One region of the Marichromatium sp. AB32 genome, then DNA from elsewhere that is predicted to be linked to it. Evidence: predicted binding sites of a transcription regulator. Region 1 holds the regulator's gene; each other region holds the start of a gene.
The links. Region 1 encodes sigma-54, which starts transcription at its own class of promoters, with help from an activator protein. Its sites were predicted from a motif close to TGGCANGNTNCNTGCTT; they were not measured.
Positions count from the first base shown of each region.

Region 2: EBL85_RS15470 (pilin) is a predicted target of sigma-54. The motif match lies at 1,128-1,144, and genes of this name have one in related genera.
Region 3: nifV (homocitrate synthase) is a predicted target of sigma-54. The motif match lies at 2,050-2,066, and genes of this name have one in related genera.

Region 1 is NZ_RHFJ01000016.1:21,671-27,567, forward strand. It holds gene EBL85_RS07040 (PTS sugar transporter subunit IIA) at 1-278, opposite strand, end outside; gene rapZ (RNase adapter RapZ) at 275-1,132, opposite strand; gene hprK (HPr(Ser) kinase/phosphatase) at 1,181-2,149, opposite strand; gene EBL85_RS07055 (PTS sugar transporter subunit IIA) at 2,169-2,627, opposite strand; gene hpf (ribosome hibernation-promoting factor, HPF/YfiA family) at 2,915-3,268, opposite strand; gene EBL85_RS07065 (RNA polymerase factor sigma-54) at 3,304-4,776, opposite strand; gene lptB (LPS export ABC transporter ATP-binding protein) at 4,958-5,683, opposite strand; gene lptA (lipopolysaccharide transport periplasmic protein LptA) at 5,697-5,897, opposite strand, start outside.
Region 2 is NZ_RHFJ01000079.1:1,280-7,176, forward strand. It holds gene EBL85_RS15465 (sulfatase-like hydrolase/transferase) at 1-487, opposite strand, end outside; gene EBL85_RS15470 (pilin) at 556-1,041, opposite strand; gene EBL85_RS15475 (tetratricopeptide repeat protein) at 1,984-2,544, shown strand; gene EBL85_RS15480 (zinc ribbon domain-containing protein) at 2,600-3,034, opposite strand; gene EBL85_RS17505 (superinfection immunity protein) at 3,038-3,631, opposite strand; gene EBL85_RS15490 (hypothetical protein) at 3,941-4,462, opposite strand; gene EBL85_RS15495 (hypothetical protein) at 4,504-4,896, opposite strand; gene EBL85_RS17255 (hypothetical protein) at 4,896-5,060, opposite strand; tRNA gene EBL85_RS15500 (tRNA-Lys) at 5,194-5,269, opposite strand; tRNA gene EBL85_RS15505 (tRNA-His) at 5,337-5,412, opposite strand; tRNA gene EBL85_RS15510 (tRNA-Arg) at 5,534-5,610, opposite strand; tRNA gene EBL85_RS15515 (tRNA-Pro) at 5,671-5,747, opposite strand.
Region 3 is NZ_RHFJ01000007.1:5,143-11,039, reverse strand. It holds gene nifM (nitrogen fixation protein NifM) at 1-64, opposite strand, end outside; gene EBL85_RS03765 (nitrogen fixation protein NifZ) at 61-528, opposite strand; gene nifW (nitrogenase-stabilizing/protective protein NifW) at 512-850, opposite strand; gene nifV (homocitrate synthase) at 864-2,015, opposite strand; gene nifS (cysteine desulfurase NifS) at 2,210-3,433, opposite strand; gene nifU (Fe-S cluster assembly protein NifU) at 3,490-4,368, opposite strand; gene EBL85_RS03740 (hypothetical protein) at 4,571-4,987, opposite strand; gene EBL85_RS03735 (transketolase) at 5,552-5,897, shown strand, end outside.

The sequences.
Region 1 (5,897 bases):
CCGGAGATCACCCGTACCCGGCGTCGCTGCTCGTGCAGCGCCAGGGCGATGTTGGCCGGGGTGGCACCGTAGAGATCGGTGAGCACCAGTACGCCGCCGCCCTGGTCGAGTCGGTCGACGCAGTCGAGCGCCTCGCGCAGCATGCACTCGCAGGGACGGTCGTTGACCAGTTCGAGCGCTTCGGTGGCTGCCGGCTCGGTGCCGAGGATGGCGCTGGCGATGCGCAGCAGGTCGCCGCCGAGTGGCTGGTGGGTGATGAGTAACAGTCCGATGCTCACGGTAACTCCCGGTGTCTGACCAGCACCTTGTGACCGGTCTGCTCGAAGTGACGGCGCAGCGCCTCGGTCATGTAGACCGAGCGATGCTGGCCGCCGGTACAGCCGATGGCGATGGTGAGATAACTGCGCCCGTCGGTCTCGAAGCGCGGGATCCAGCGGTCGAAGAAGGCGAGCATGTCGTCACGCATCTCGCCGACCTCGGTGCTGGCGTCGAGGAACTCCATCACCGGCTGATCGAGTCCGGTCAGTTGCTTGAGTTCCGGCTGCCAGTGCGGGTTGGGCAGGCAGCGCACGTCGAAGATGAAGTCGACGTCCTTGGGCACGCCGTGCTTGAAGCCGAACGACTGCAGCAGGATCGAGACCTTGGGCGAGTCGCTGCCGACGAGGTGGGCGCGGACCAGGTCGCGTAGTTCGTGCACATTGGTGTGGGTGGTGTCGATACGGATCTCGGCGCAGCGGCCGATGGCCTCGAGCAGACGGCGCTCGAGGCGGATGGCCTCGTCGAGCGAGCGGTTGCCGCGGGTGAGCGGGTGACGTCGCCGGGTCTCGCTGAAGCGGCGCTTGAGGGTGTCGGTGTCGGCGTCGAGGAACATCACCCGACAGTCGATGCCCTGGGCGCGCGCCTCCTCGATTAGCTCCGCGAGCCGACCGAGCGCGCGCGGGCTGGTGCGCGCGTCGATGCCCACCGCGGTGCTGGAGAAGCCGTCGTCGGGGGCCTTGCGCAGCCCCGCGACCAGGTCCTTGAGCAGGAACAGCGGCAGGTTGTCGATGCAGTAATAGCCAAGGTCCTCGAGCGTATGCAGGGCGACGCTCTTGCCCGAGCCGGACAGGCCACTGAGGATGACGAGTTTCATGGGCTGCGGGTTGCTCCGGGCCGGTCCCGATCGAGGTCGGGAGCGGTGCTAGGGTCTGGATCCGGGGCCGGGCGGGTCGGGGCGGTCGAGACGGATCGCCCGCGCCTGCCGGTCGATGAAGTCGACGCCGGCGTCATAGCCACGGATACGTAGGATCTGGTGGCGCACTGCCGCTTCCACCAGGATGGCCAGGTTGCGTCCCGGCGCCACCGGCATGGTGATGGTCGGGATCGCCACCCCGAGCACGTCGGTTGCCGAGAGGCTGCCGGTGAGCCGGTCGAGACCGGCGATCTGTTGCTGGTCGAGGGGTTGCAGATCGATGATCAGGTTCAGCGTCTTGCTGCGCTGGACCGCGCCCTCGCCGAACATCGCGCGGATGTTGAGGATACCCAGCCCGCGCACCTCGAGGAAGTCCCGCAGGGTCTCCGGGCAGGTGCCCTCGATGGCCTCCGGGGCGATGCGCGCGAAGCGCGGCGCGTCGTCGGCGATGAGCCGATGACCGCGGGTGATCAGGTCGAGCGCCAGCTCGCTCTTGCCCACCGCCGGATCGCCGACCAGCAATACCCCCATCCCCAGCACCTCGATGAAGACGCCGTGCAGGGTCTGGCGCTCGGCCAGGGCGTGGGTGAGAAAATAGCGCAGGTGGTTGATCAGCTCCTCGTCGCCGAGCGGCGAGCCGAGCAGCGGGGTGTCGTGCTCGGCGGCGAAGGCGAAGAAGGCGGGGTGGGGCTCGAGGCCGTCGGCGAACAGGATCGCCGCCGGTTGCTCGGCGAAGAGTTGCTCGAGGGTTTCCTCGAAGGCGGTGCGTCCCAGTGCCTGGAGATAGCGCTGCTCGGCGCGCCCGATCACCTGCAGACAGTTGGGGTGGATGCAGTTGAGCGAGCCGATCAGCGACTCGCGCGAGCGTGCGCGCTCGGGCCGGCGCAGTGGGGAGCCTTGTTCGGGCTCGCCGTTGAGCCAGCGCAGCTGCAGCCGCGGGCCGGTCTGTTCGAGGAGTGACTGGAGGCTGTCGAGCATGGCCCAGGTCGGCGTGGCGCTAGCGCGCCTCGCTCGTCTCGATCAGTTGCAGCACGCTCGCCGCCGAGCCGGCCTCGCGCAGCGCGGCGCGGGTGGCCGGGTCGCTGAACATGCCGGCGAGCCGGGCGAGCAAGCGCAGATGCTCCTCGGTGGCGCTCTCCGGGACCAGCAGGGCGAAGGCGAGATCGACCGGCTCGCCGTCGATCGCGTCATAGTCGACCCCGGTGCTGGTGCTGACGAAGGCTCCGAGCACCTCGTTGATCTCCTTGATGCGGGCGTGCGGCAGCGCCACACCGTGACCGAGTCCGGTGCTGCCGAGTCGCTCGCGCTCGAGCAGACGCTCGAAGACGAGTTCGGTGTTGAGACGGGGGTGGTCGTTGGCCAGCAGCTCGGCGAGCGTCTCGAGCAGCCGCTTCTTGCTGGCGATCTCGGCACCGCAGCTGACTCGGGCCTCGCTGATCAGGTCTGGACTGAACATCGGTCAAGGCTCCTGGTGGTCGCAGGGACAGGGGCGCTGGGCGGTGACGGTGTCCGGTGTCCATACCGGCGGGTGATCGGGGCGCGTGGTCGTGGTCATGGATTCTGGGTGTCCTTCGAGTCGTCGGAGCCCGCAGGTGTCGATATCGGCTCGGATCTCAGGGTCTCAATGCAAAACACCCCGAACGGCGCGATCACGGATCCGTTCGAGGTGTCGGTGCGTCGGTCCGGCGGGTGTCGGGTGTCCCGACGCCCCGCCGACGCATGGGCCATCAGGCCGTTGCCGGGCTATTCGGTATCGGCCTCGGCGTCGGCCTCGGCTTCAGAGTCGGCCGCCTTCGGGCCGGGTGCGCTGCGATAGTCGTTCTTCTTCTCCTTGTGGCGCAGGATCTGGCGATCGAGCTTGTCGGTCAGGCCGTCGATCGCGGCATACATATCTTCATGCACGGAGTCGGCGAAGAGCTTCCCACCATTGATGTGCAGCGTCGCCTCGGCCTTCTGGTCGAGCTTCTCAACGCTGAGAATGACGTGGGCATTGGTGACGTGGTCGAAGTGACGCGCCAGGCGTGCGAATTTGCTGTCGACGTAGTCGCGCAGTGCCTCGGTGATGTCGACGTGATGACCCGTCAGATTGATTTGCATCATTGGACTCCTTACAGGGGTTCCAAACAGCCTGCTCATGCCAGGCGTTTGCGCTCGTTCGAGGCTGGAATACCCATGGCCTCGCGGTACTTGGCGACGGTTCGACGCGCGACCTGGATGCCGCGATCGGCCAGTTCGGCCGCGATCTTGCTGTCGCTCAAGGGTTTTCTGGCGGGTTCGGCGGCGATCAGCTTACGAATGAGCGCGCGGATCGCCGTTGATGAACACTCCCCACCAGAAGTGGTGCTGACGTGGGACGAGAAGAAGTACTTGAACTCCAGGGTGCCCCTCGGCGTATGCATGTATTTCTGCGTGGTGACCCGGGAGACGGTCGACTCGTGCAGCTCGAGCGCCTCGGCGACGTCGCGCAGCACCATCGGCCGCATCGCCTCCTCGCCGTGCTCGAAGAACGCCTGCTGCATCTCCACGATCTTGGCGCCCACCCGCAGCACGGTGTCGTTGCGGCTCGCCAGGCTCTTGATGAACCAGCGCGCCTCCTGCAGGTGGTTGCGCATGGTGACGCTGTCGCTGCTGGTGTCGGCGCGCCGGATCAGCCGGGCGTAGTCTGCGTTCACCCTCAGTTTAGGTGTGGATTCCGGGTTGAGTTCCACCGACCAGCGACCATTCTCTCTGCGCACGAAGATGTCGGGTACAACGTACTCCGGGGGCTCCTGCGCGATCAAGTCGCCGGGGTGCGGGTTGAGCTGGCAGATCAGCGTGAGTGCACCACGAATCTCGGGCTCGGTCTGCTTGAAGCGGCGCATCAGCGCGGCGATGTCCTTGCGCGGCAGGTGCTCGAAGCCGTCGCGACAGATCGCCAGCGCGAGGTCGCGCTGCGGGGTCTCGGCGGGGAGCTGCCGCAGCTGGATCTGCAGGCACTCGGCGAGATCGCGGGCGCCGACCCCCGGGGGATCGAACGACTGCACCCGGTGCACCATGGTGGCGATCTCCTCGAGGCTGATCTGATCGTCGCCGATGGTGCTCAGCAGCTCGTCGAGATCGGCCCGAAGATAGCCGCGCGCGTCGATGGCATCGATCACCGCCTCGGCGATCATCTCGTCGCGCTCGCTCAGCCGGATCAGGTTGAGCTGCCAGAGGAGGTGATCGTGCAGGGTCTGAGGGCGGCTCTGGTGGAGGAAGGGGTCGAAATCGGCGTTCTCGGCGCTGCCCTGGGTGCTCGGCGGTAGATAGCCGTCGTAGACATCGGCCCACTGGGTGTCGACCGGGAGCTCATCGGGGATCTCGTTGGTCTCGCCCTGGAGCTCACGCTCGGCGCTGCCCTGCTCATCGCTGGGCGGGGACTCGTGTGCGCCATTGCCGCTGTCCTCTCCGTTGGCGGCGAAGCGGTCGGCCTCCTCGGCCTCCTCGAGCATCAGGTTGGAGTCCAGCGCCTCCTGGATCTCCTTCTGCAGCTCGAGCGTCGACAGCTGCAGGAGGCGAATCGCCTGCTGCAGCTGGGGCGTCATCGTCAGGTGTTGGCCGAGGCGAAGCTGGATGGTTTGCTTCATGGATCGCCGATGCGTCTTGCGTCTGTCTCTATGCCGGGTCGATGACCGTCCTATGACGATTATAGGTCGGGTGGCAACAAAGGTGCCTGAGTCACGTCAAGCGCGCCCCCTGCCGGGGCGCGATGGTCTTCATCTTACTCCCAATATGTAGCAGCGGGGCGCGGATGCTGCCGCCTACATGCTACATGGCGAAGTCGGCGCCGAGATAGACGTCGCGTACCTGCTGGTTGGCGAGCAGCTCGTCGGGGCGGCCGGCGGCGATCACCTCGCCATTACTGATGATGTAGCCGCGATCGCAGATGTCGAGCGTCTCGCGCACGTTGTGATCGGTGATCAACACGCCGATGCCGCGCTCGCGCAGGTGCGAAACGATCGCCTTGATGTCGCCCACGGCGATCGGGTCGACGCCGGCGAAGGGCTCGTCGAGCAGCATCACCTTGGGGTCGACGGCCAGCGCGCGGGCGATCTCGAGACGACGGCGCTCGCCGCCGGAGAGGCTGAGCGCCAGCGACTCGCCGATATGGGCGATGCCGAGCTCCTCGAGCAGCTGCTCGCAACGCTGCTCGCGCTGCTCGCGGTCGAGGTCGCCGCGGGTCTCGAGGATCGCGAGGATGTTGTCGCGCGCGCTGAGCTTGCGAAACACCGAGGGCTCCTGCGCCAGATAGCTCAGTCCGGCGCGCGCGCGCGCATGCATTGGCATCAGGGTGACATCGTGCTCGTCGAGGGTGATGCGCCCCTGGTCGGCCGGGATCAGCCCGACGATGAGATAGAAGCAGGTGGTCTTGCCCGCGCCGTTGGGGCCGAGCAGCCCGACCACCTCGCCGGCCTCGACCTCGACGCTCACTCCCCGCAGGACCTCGCGGCTGCGATAACGTTTCTTGAGCTGTTCGGCGCGCAGTACGCTCATCCGTCGACCCCTGTCATGACTCCTCCTCGGGGGTGATGGTGATCCGCACCCGACCGCTGCCGCCGGCACGGAAGTGTTCGCGGGCACGGTCGTAGACGATGTGCTCGCTGGCGACGCGGTCCTCGCCCTGGATCAGTACCGCCTCGTCGATCAGCACCAGCTCGTCGCGGTCGGTGTCGAACTCCATGCGCCTGGCGAAGGCGCGGACCTCGCC
Region 2 (5,897 bases), on a different contig from region 1:
CATCAAAATCTTCAAAAGAAGACATCTCATGGTTTAAAACAATCAAATCTCTCGGCGACCACCACTGACTTAAAATCATTTTTGCTTCTATGATGGAAGGATGCAAAAAAACCGCGAAGCAGGCAACTGAAAATGAAATCACAAGCTGCGTAAAAGTGGAAATCAAAAAAACAGGACGCCGACACCTGAAATTAACGATAAAAACAAAAAAAACAACAGACAAAAAAACAAACGAGAAAAAAACGATCAACTCGAACTTAAAAGAAAAAACATCTACCCCCTCAAAACCTTTATACAGATGAAAAAACACAGCCTGATTGACGCCCTCACCTGTAAATCTGTCAGACACATAGAAAAAAAGACTTAACAACAAAGAAAAAAAAGCAAGTAAAATGCTAATCCAAAAAACAAAACCTGAAGAAAACAGTGTCACCGCAAGAAAAAATAGCAAAAGACTTGAAACAACAGGTATTAAAATCAGGTTCATCTCCGCCTCACAAAAAAAAGACAGCGAACCACTAAGGCCCGCTGCCCATTTATTTACTCGCTAACTGATCAGAGCGTCGAACGGCAAGAGCCAGGCAGGTATTTTGCCGGAACCGTACCACTACCAGTTGCACCTGCACACTCAAACCCATAAAGTTGAGTCGGCATATCAGCGGTTGTTGCAGCAGTACCAGGAGCGGTAGTCGGAGTCAAGACGATCGTAGTACCATTCAACGCCGCGTCGATACTATCGTTCGCAACTGTCACGGTAATCGCCCCATTCGCGCCAGTCGTCACAGATGCAACGTATTGGGTACCAGAACTCGATTCACACCCCCAGGCACCTGCGGCTGGTGCATTGGCGGTAGTACCGGACTGATAGACCTCAGCAACCGTGGTTCGACACTGACTCGCCGCAAGAATGACCTCGGACATCTTGGCCTTGGCCATATAGTCCTGATACGCCGGCAGCGCGATCGCCGCCAGGATGCCGATGATGGCCACCACGATCATGAGTTCGATCAGGGTGAAGCCGGCCTGTTTTTGCTTCGTCATGGAATGCTTCTCCGGTTTGGGATGAACTGAGCCTGTCTCGTCGGGAGACGGGGCCGACATGGCGGTGCCGGTCCTGGTGCCCCTGTTATCAAGTTCCGGGCCAACCATGCGAGGGCTGTGCAAGCCCTTGTTTTTGCGTTCAGGAAATGAGCGCGGCAGTGGCTGTCACCCGAACCCCCGCGACAATCCACAGGCCCGTGTCCGGCCAGCAGGGGTGACAGTCCACAGACTGACACACCAAGGGGGTGACAGCCGCGCCGCCAGTCACCAGCCGCCAGTGGGCGCGGGCCGGGGACGGGGGCGCGGGACCGATCGGAGGGCGTGGGCGGTGACGGGGGACGGGGTTGAACCACGAGGCACGAAGGACGCGAAGCACACCGCCAAGCGTCGGCTGGGCAAAGCGCGGCGTGCCCGGCGATCAGTCGCCAGCCACCCGTGAGGAGACCGGTTGACTGGCTCCCGCGCCACAGCTGGTCGCAACCGTCCGCTGCGGGGGGGGGCTGACCGCCGGCGGCTGCTCCCCTCGCCTCTTGGCATGCTGCGCGACCTTGCGGTCCAATCGCCCCGGCGACCGGCGACCGGCGACTGACAGCTGGCAGCTGGCGGCTTTTCCGCCTTGTCTCTTCGCGTCCTTCGCGGCGTTGCGGTTCTCCCCCCTGGCAACTGATCGCCGAAGGGGTCTCATCCTCGCCCTCGCGCCTTTGCGCGCCTTGACGCTTTGCGGTTCAATCCGGTCGGGGGGACGAGGAGGCGTCGCAGCGAGCGATGGCTCGGGCAGGGAGTGCCGACCACCACACGCAAACAACCCAACCTTGCCCATCAAACAGTGACCACTCGCCGGCGCGATGGTCGGCGACGCGTTGGGCGGTGTCACGCCAACCCCAACCTTTAGGACCACGACCACGGACGGGCCAGCGTCGAGCAACCGGGAGAACACTGGAGATGCCATCGATCTGTCTGAACACCGCGAGCGCCGTCACCGGACTGAGCCGACGCACGCTGCAGCGCTACATCCAGGAGAGACGGCTGATGGCGATCCGTGACGGTGACGATGGCAAGACCCGGGTGGAGTTGAGCGCGCTGCTGACGCTGACCGGCACCAGGCTCACCGAGCCGGAGCGGACGCTGGCGCTCGCCGCCGACCAGGGCGACCCCGGCGCGCAGTACGAGTTCGGCGTGTGGCTGCTCGAACGCGCGCGCGCGCCCCAGGCGCGCGACTGGTTCCAGCAGGCCGCGCGCGCCGGACACGCCGATGCGATGTGTTGGCTGGGGCGCGATCTGGTGCTCGGCGAGGGCGGCACGCGCGACGAGGCGGCGGGCAGCGCCTGGCTGGGGCGCGCGGCGGCGCGCGGCTCGGCGCTGGCGCAGGCGCTGACTGCGGAGTTGGGCAGCCCGAGCGGGCTGCAGGCGCGTGCGCGCGAGGACCTGGGCGCACTCGAACAGCTGCTCGACGCCGCCGAGCGACGGGTGCTGCTCGAGGCGCTGCAGGCGACCGCCGGGTAGCTCTCTCGCGCGGACCGAAGTCAGGCCGCCGACTGACGCCGCACCGGGTCGCGGCTCAGCGCACGTGGTGCTCGATGATGGCCTCGATGTCCGCCGGCGCCCAGCGCGCGCGCCGATCGGCGGGGTGCATGCCCTTGCGGTTCATCTCCTCGGCGATCGCCGCCGGCGCGCGCGACGCCGCATAGCGATCGGCGATCAGCGCGACATGTGAGCGGGCCGGTTCCTGGAGGTAGGGATAGCGCGTGCCGCAGTGCTTGCAGCGCCTGGCGTCGAAGGCGATCGGCTCACGGCACTGGCTGCAGGCGATCGACCTTGGCGCGAGCGCGCCCCGCCCGGGCCGGGGCGCGAGCGACGGCAACAACCCGACGACCAGACCGAAGGGCCCGAACAGCAGCCCGACCAACCCCCAGCCCAACACGTCCCGCCCGCGGGCACTCGCGATCACGCCGCTGAAGACCGGGAACAGGACCCACAGCATCAGCAGTGCCATTGTTCAGCCCCTCGCCGTCGAGGCCGGATCGTTCACCCCGGCTTCGGTCGCCCGATCGCGATTGTCCTCGGTGAAGGCCCAGACCAGCGCCCCGACCCAACCGAGGAAGGTCCAGCCGAGGAACAGATCGAGCACGAAGATGGCCACGGCCTTGGTGTGACGTCGCTCTTGCGCGACCAGAGCGGGGAGGAAGTACAGGACGAGCGCGAACACCATGGCGCCCAGGTTGAGCAGCGCGGCCCAGGAGACGGATTCCACGGCCGTCAGCCCGATCAGCGTGACGACGAGCAGACCGACCAGAAGGATCAGCACCCCTCGGACGGCCATGTCAAAGACCTTGCCGACGGACAGCGTGCCGCCCCCGCCGCCCCTGGCGCGACGGGGGGCGTCGCGCTTCGCCCGCACGCGTGCCGCGCTGTGCCGCACGCGACGAGGGCTCTGCCCGGAACGGGCCGTCTGGGGGCGGTGGCCCGGATGCCCGCCGTTCTCCACCCCACAGTTGCGACAGACCCAGGTCGACGCGTCTCTCGCGACCATCGTCTGACACTGGCACGCACGGCAACGCCGCCATTCGCTATCGTCGAGTGTATCGCCCATGCCCGCGCTCCTTTGCAAATCATCGGTTGTGCCACCCGAGAGACCCGCCCGGCCACGCGCACAGCACGGTCATCGGCCAGGCCAGGCCTCCACTCGACAATATATAGCGCACGGTTTCATGCGGGGCGGGCGCGTCCGTCGCCGCAGCGCCGACGGATCGACGCCCGAGCGTGTCGCGGCACGCTCGCGCCGAGCAGGGAAGGGGCCGGAGGGCGAGACATCACAAGTGTTTGGAGGCAGTCCCTGCGCGCAGCCGACCGGCTGTGACAATCCCCGCGAGACGACGCCGAGGCGGCGCGAGACGGCACGCTAGAGAATCTGGTCGAGATCGCCATCGGCCGAATAGTAGCAGGCCTTCAGCTTCGCCCCGACATAGCCGCCATAGCGGTTCTTGGCATTCACCAGGAGGGAGATGTAGAACCGATCGTTCCCCAGCCTCAAGAACTGAGGGTCATCCTCCACTTTCACGCTACCCGGATCGTAGTACATCGATTTAGCTTTGATCATGGAGAGACACCGCTCCACCTCATCGGCCGAGGCCGAGCGCATCTCTTCGATTCCATGCGCTTTCCTATCCCTGATCCAGGCATCCAGGAAGACCTTCTCAGGCGATGGTGGTACTGGGGCAACCGGCGTTTCAGTGCGTGCTGGCGGCAGCCTGACGGGGGCGATCGGCCTCCCCACGGACAGCTCTTCCGCATCCGCCGCGCACCTCACCTGCGAAAACGTCACCGCCCCAGTGTCGGGGTCCGTGCACTTGTAGACGCCCGCCCATCCCGCCACGCCCCAGAGCGTGGCGACGACGGCCAAGGTCATTGCTGTCCCGTGCATGATTCACCTCCCTTGCGATTGACCCGAGCGGGAGTGTGGATCTACACCGCCACCAACATCAAGCTCACCCGCCAATAGGGCGTCTGATCCGCGGCATAGAGCACAGGCTCGGCAAGGATGGCGCGTCCGTCACTATCGTAGCGCCAGCCGACCTGGTGGCTGTGGCCGTGGCGTTCGAGGGTCATCGCCAGCTCGGGGAGCGCGGCCCAGGCGCTGAGGGTGTCGAGCCGGTCGCGGTCGATCCAGGCGGCGTCCTCGGCCCAGGGGCGGAGGGTGAGGGCGCGATACTGCAGGGTGGCGACCTGCACCAGGGCCGCGCCGCCGAGGCTGGGGGTGATGCTCTGGCGCACGCCGGTGCGGGCGTGCTCGTCCTCCCAGTAGAGATCGTCCGGGAGGTCGACCCAGGCACCGCTGTCGAGCCGGGTGAGGCGCATCAGACCATCTGCACGCGGAAGTACCTGGAGCGGCCCGCGCCGGTCTTGGTCGGGTCGAGCAGCACCTTGCCGATGACCTCGAGCGCGGCGAACTCGGCACCGAGCATCGACTGGAGGGCTCTCGGCTGGTCGATGCGTGCACGCATGAACGCCGAGCTGGTCATCCGTGCCCTCGACATGGCCCATGCCCGGCGCCGTCCGCTGCACCATTCCGAGCAAGGTCGGCCAAGCGACTGGCGACTGGAAATCGCAAGCAATAAAAAAGGCCCTCCGCGAACGGAGAGCCTTTCTCGTATTTGGTGGGCCGTCTAGGATTCGAACCTAGGACCAATGGATTAAGAGTCCACTGCTCTACCAGCTGAGCTAACGGCCCGTTTTTCTAGAGCCGTCAAGCTTAAAGGACTTTTGCTGCCTTGTCAACTTACGTACTCTTTCAATTTTGGGGTGGACGATGGGGATCGAACCCACGACCACAGGAATCACAATCCTGCGCTCTACCAACTGAGCTACGTCCACCATAGCTACTTCGCATTCGTCGATATCGCCGATGCGATGAGCTGTGCATTATACCCAATCCTTGGAGAGATGCAAGCTCTTTTTTTCGCCAAGCCCGATCTTCGTTGCCGTGGCTTGCGATTGGCACGCCCGGCAGGATTCGAACCTGCGACCCACGGCTTAGAAGGCCGTTGCTCTATCCGACTGAGCTACGGGCGCTCGTGGCGGCGCAGCGGCGGGCAGGACATCTATCCGTGCTCGCGACCTGGCGGCTGACCTTGGTCGGGGTAGAGGGATTCGAACCCCCGACATCCTGCTCCCAAAGCAGGCGCGCTACCAGACTGCGCTATACCCCGGTTTCGATCGAATCAGTTCGACCCGAAATCGAAGAGCGCTTAATTTACGCAGCCGCCTCCCCGCTGTCAAGCACCAATGATCGTCCGATTCGCCGACGACGGATTCCATCGCCACCGTCGCGCACGATATCATGCGCCATTGACCCCGTA
Region 3 (5,897 bases), on a different contig from region 1:
GTGGACACTGGAAGCGACTGGCCGAGGCGCGGATCAGGTGGTAGGGGTCGATGCGCGCCTTCATCCGGCCTCCTGGGGTTCGGGTTGGTCTTCGGGTTGGTCCAGCGCCGACTCGGGCACCAGCAGCGGCGTACGCCCGGCGAACAACACCTGATAGCACACCCCCTGCGGGTGATCGCGCTCGACCCGCAGCACCTCGCCGACCTCCCCGGGCTCGACCAGTACCTCGCCGCGCAGCGCCAGTCGGCGGGCGGCGGCGACCCGCTCGCGCGCCTCGAAGCGGCTCGGGGTCCAGGGCGCGTCGGCCGCCTGCAGCTCCTCCTCGCGACAGCCGACCACGCGGCCCTCTTCGATGAAGTGCACCGCGTAGATGATCTGGTCCTGGAGGAAGGTACCGACGTCACGCACGTGGCCGACGGCGCCGCGACGTACCAGCAGATCGCCGCGCGCGCCCTCGGGGAAGGTGCCGTCGTTGCGCAGGTTGCGGATCACCCGCACCGCATCGCCGAACTCAAAGTTGGGGCGCATGGCCACCTCCCGCCGGGTCGAGTTGGAGATCGACCCGCACGCCGCTGCGCGGCCCGTGCAGATGGAAGACCCGGAACACCCGCTCGGTGCGCGCGTCGGACGCGACGAAGTCGTGATAGGCGCGGGTGAGCAGCTCGGCGCGCCGCCGGTGACGAGCCTCGGCCTGTTCGGGCAGGGGCTCGGCGTCGGCCAGATAGTCGTGGAAGCGCTGCAGGATGTGCAGCCGGTTGACCCGGACCACGGCCGGGTCGTAGTCGATCTCAAAGTGCTCGAGGAAGTCCTCGGCGCTGACCAGGTCGTGCAGGTCGCTGTCGTCGTTCATCGGCGGCTCCGGTTCAGGCGGTGTGGGCGGTTGCAGTGGGCAGTTCGCAGAGGAAGCGCTGCAGGTCGGCGGCGACCGGGGCGCGCTTGGTCGCGGTGACGAAGCGCCGCACCAGCGGCAGCAGTCGCTCGGCCTGATCGAGTCCGACCTCCTGGTGCAGCAGCTCGGCATAGGCCTGGCGCACCGCCTGGCGGCCCGAGTGCTTGCCGAGCACCAGGCGGTGATGGCGCCCGAGTTCGGCCGGGTCGATGCCCTGGTAGTTGAGCGGGTCCTTGAGCAGGCCGTCGACGTGGATCCCGGCCTCGTGGGTGAAGGCACCGTCGCCGACCAGGCTCTTGTGCCAGGCCACCGGGCGTCCCGAGGCCTGGGCGACCAGGGTCGAGACCTGCTCGAAGGCGTGCAGGTCGACCCCGGGGTCGATCCCCTGGGTGTGTCTGAGTCCCATCACCACCTCCTCCAGCGCGGCGTTGCCGGCGCGCTCGCCGAGTCCGTGCACCGTGGTGTTGAGGTGGGTCGCCCCGGCACGGGCCGCGGCCAGGGTGTTGGCGGTAGCCAGCCCGAGGTCGTCGTGGGCGTGCATCTCGATCTCCAGGTCGCAGGCGGCACGCAGCGTGGCGATGCGTGAATAGACGCCGAAGGGCTCCATCAAGCCGACGGTGTCGGCGAAGCGGATGCGGCGCGCACCGGCTGCCTGGGCGACCTCGGCGGCGCGGGCGAGGAACTCGGGATCGGCGCGCGAGGCATCCTCGGCGCCGACGCAGACCTCCAGCCCGAGCGCGCGCGCCTCGGGCACGCAGCGCGCGATCTGGCGCAGCGCCCAGTCGCGATCACGGCCGAGCTTGCACGCCAGCTGCTGGTCGGAGAGCGGGATCGAGAGGTCGACGAGATCGGCGTCGAGCCCGGCGCAGCGGGCGATGTCGTCCGCGCGCATCCGGCACCACAGCATCAGCCGCGCGGCAAGCCCGAGTCGGGCGATGGCCTGGATCGCGTCACGCTCGTCGGCGCCCATCGCCGGGATGCCGATCTCGAGCTCGGGGACGCCGAGGGCGTCGAGCGCGCGGGCGATGGCGAGCTTCTCGGCGAGCGAGAAGGCGACCCCGGCCGACTGCTCGCCGTCGCGCAGGGTGGTGTCGTTGATGGTGATCGGGCGGACTGAATCCTTCATCTGTGGGCTCCGTACAGCACTTGACGAGACTTGTTAGCAAAGGAAGTGCCAGCGTCTTCGATGACGTGGGTTCAGCGGGTTGCGCGCCAGGAGACCGGGGCGTTGCAGGGTTTGCGACAGGGTGGAGAGGGCGGGCGTGTCGCAGAGCCGCCGCGTCGCGGCACCGGCATGGTGCGCCGGTGCCGCGCGTCGGGTCAGGCGTAGGCCGGCGAGAAGCCGGGCGTGTGTGCGTCGCCGAGCGGACCGTCCTCGCCCCAGTAGGGCGAGAGTCGGCGCAGCTGTTCGATCACCGGGACGAGGGTGTCCACCGCGCGATCGATCTCGGCGGCGCTGTTGTAGCGTGAGAGCGAGAAACGGATGGTGCCGTGGGCGGCGGTGAGCGGGATGCCCATGGCGCGCATCACGTGCGAGGGCTCGAGCGAGCCCGAGCTGCAGGCCGAGCCGCTGGAGGCGGCGATGCCGTGACGGTTGAGCAACAGCAGGATCGACTCGCCCTCGATGAACTCGAAGGCGATGTTGCTGGTGTTGGGCAGACGGTTGTCGGGATCGCCGGTGACGAAGCAGTGGGGCACGGCGGTGAGGATGCCGCGCTCGAGCCGGTCGCGCAGCGCGCGCACCGTGGTGCGCTCATGCTCGAGCGCGGCGCCGGCCAGCTCGCAGGCGAGCCCGAGCCCGACGATGCCGGCGCTGTTCTCGGTGCCGGCGCGGCGACCGCGTTCCTGGTGACCGCCGCGCAGCAGCGGTCGGAAGCGGGTGTTGCGACGCACGTAGAGCACGCCGACGCCCTTGGCGGCGTGGAGCTTGTGCCCGGAGAGCGAGAGCATGTCGATGGCGCTGTCGGCGAGCGCGATCGGCAGCTTGCCCACCGCCTGCACCGCGTCGGTGTGGAACATCACGCCCGCCGCGCGCGCCATCTCGGCCATCTCCTCGACCGGGAACAGGGTGCCGGTCTCGTTGTTGGCCCACATCACCGAGACGATGGCGACCCGCTCGGTGAGCAGCGCGCGATAGGCATCGAGATCGAGTCGCCCGTAGCCGTCGACGCCGAGACGATGGATCACATAACCCTCCTTGGCGAGCTGGTCGCACAGGCTCAGCACCGCCGGGTGTTCGACCTCGGTGGTGATGATCTCGCGCCGCTCGGGCTGGGCGCGCAGCGCCGAGAGGATGGCGGTGGCGTCGGACTCGGTGCCGCAGGAGGTGAAGATGATCTCGGAGTCGTGCGTCGCGCCGAGCAGGGCGGCGACCTGGGCGCGTGCGGTGCGCAGCGCGCGCCCGACGCGATCGCCGTAGCGATGGATCGAGGAGGGGTTGCCGAACTGCTCGGTGAAGAAGGGCAGCATCGCCTCCACCACCTCGGGGGCGACCATGGTGGTGGCGTTGTTGTCGAGATAGATGCCGGGGGTCTGTTCGCTCATCGGTGGCTCCTCGCTGCGGATGGGGATGGGTGGCGATCGCGTCGCGCCGTGGGACGTCAGCAGGCGATCTGCTGGGGCGCGGCGGGGATCACCCGCAGCGGTTCGCCGAGCTCGGCGCTGAGCCGCTCCTGGATGCCGGAGAGGGTGAGCGAGGCCATCTGACAGCCGGCGCAGGCGCCCTTGAGGCTGACATAGACCGTGCGGCCGTCGACGTCGACCAGTTCGAGGTCGCCGTGGTCGCGCTGCAGCTCGGGGCGCAGGGTGTCGATCAGCCGCTCGATGCGGCGGATGCGCTGCAGGGTGTTGACGCGGGGCGCGGCGGGTTGCGGGGGTTCGGGGGCGCGCGGTGCCTGGACCGCCACGGCGGTGGGATTGACCCGGGCGATGATCTCCTCGATCTCCTCGTGACAGGCCGAGCAGCCGCCGCCGGCCTTGGTGTAATGGGTGACGGCGGTCACCGAGTCGAGCCCGTTGGCGCGTACCGTCTCCTCGATCATCCCGGCGTCGACCCCGAAGCACTTGCACACCAGCGCGCCCTCGGCGTGGTCGTCGTCCTCCCAGCGCTCGCCGCGATAGTTGGCGATCGCCGCCTGCAGCGCCTCACGCCCCATCACCGAGCAGTGCATCTTCTCGGCGGGCAGGCCGCCGAGGACATCGGCGATGTCCTGGTTGGTCACCGTCAGCGCCTGATCCAGGGTCATGCCCTTGATGATCTCGGTCAGCGCCGAACTCGAGGCGATCGCCGAGCCGCAGCCGAAGGTCTGGAAACCGGCCTCGAGGATCACCTCGCGCTCGGGATCGACCCGGAGCGAGAGCCGCAGGGCGTCGCCGCAGGCGAGCGAGCCGACCTCACCGACGCCGTTGGCGTCCTGGACCGGGCCGGCGTTGCGAGGGTTGAAGAAGTGGTCCTGGACCTGCTCGGAATAGTCCCACATGGATTGCTCTCCCGTATCATTTGGCTGGGGCCGGCGCGTGCTGCCCGGGGCTTGTCGAGTCAAAAAGCAAGCTCCGCGCCAGTCTTTGAAGAAGGCCGGAGGGCGCGGGTTGAGCGGGCTGCGACACGGTTGCATGAGGCGGGTTGTCGGGTCCTGGACAAGTGGTGCGCGCCCCGGTGGTGGCAAACCCGACAGCAGCGTCTCAACCGAGCAGCGCCTCGTAGGCATGCCGCAGCAGGTCGAGTTCGACCGGGGGGAGGGCGCTCGCCTGGGTCAGCGCGATGAAGCGCGCGCCCTGGGCGCCGACCTCGGCGATGGGTGGGTCGTGGTCGACGAAGCGGGCGAGGAAGACCGGCGCGGTGGTCTCGTCGACGGCGAGCTGGACCGGGAAGCGCAGGGTGATGGCCAGCGCGCCCTGGGCCAGCGCCAGCTCGCGCTCGAGCGCGCGCAGCAGCGCGCCGGGGTGGACGACGACCTGAGGCGTCGTCCCCGACTCGATGATCCGGCTCCCCGGCGGCAGCGGCCCGGGGGCGCAGATACCGCCATGGCCGAGACGCAGGAAGCGCGTTCGGGCACTGACCGGGTGTTGGTGATAGAGGATGAGGTGGGGATCGCTCATGGCACGGCCCTCCTGGATGGCTCGGGGTGATCCGTGCGGTATTGCACGGGGCGTGCCGGGACCAGCGAGCAGGCGCCAGCCGTCAGTCGCCAGCGACCAGCCGTCAGCCGTCAGCCGTCAGCCGTCAGCGATCAGCCACCAGTCGCCAGTCGTCAGCGACCAGCCGCCAGCGACCAGCCACTAGCGACCAGCCGTCAGCCGCCAGCCACCGGCCGCCAGCCGTCAGCCACCAGTCGCGGCCTGTCCTAGAGCGTTGACGCCGAGAACGCTCGCTGACCGGTGCCGACAGTTGATGGGACGTCACGCCGTCGTCGCGGCCGCACACTCACGGATGGCCGGGCGCTTGAATCCCTTTGCGGTCTTTGCGGCTTGGCGGTTCAATCTTCTGGCCGCTGGCCGCTGGCCGCTGGCCGCTGGCCGCTGGCCGCTGGCCGCGCATCATCCCCGCGACGGCCGTCCGCTCATGCTAGGATTTCGCCGCCGGGCGGGGGTCGTCCGGGGCGGCGGTCCGGCCTGGTCCGCGCGCGGCTTGATTTGAGGCAGGCAGTCGAGACGATCATATCTATGGAATCCATCCCAGCGCGCCCCGGTGCCGCGACCGCGCCGGGCGACATCCGTCGTGTCGCCACCGCGATCCGGCGACGGGTGCTCGAACACACCCTCGAGAACAACGGCGGCTATCTCAGCCAGGCCTGTTCCTCGGCCGAGATTCTCGCCACCCTCTATCTCGGGGTGATGCGGCTCGGGCCGAGCACGGCCCCGCCCACCCCGCGGCCCTTCGCCGGGGTGCCCGGTGCGGACAATCCGCACGCCTTCACCGGCGCCGACTACAACGGCGCGCCCGCGCCCGAGCTCGATCGCTTCATCTTCTCCCCGGTGCACTATGCGCTGGTGCTCTACTCGCTGTTGA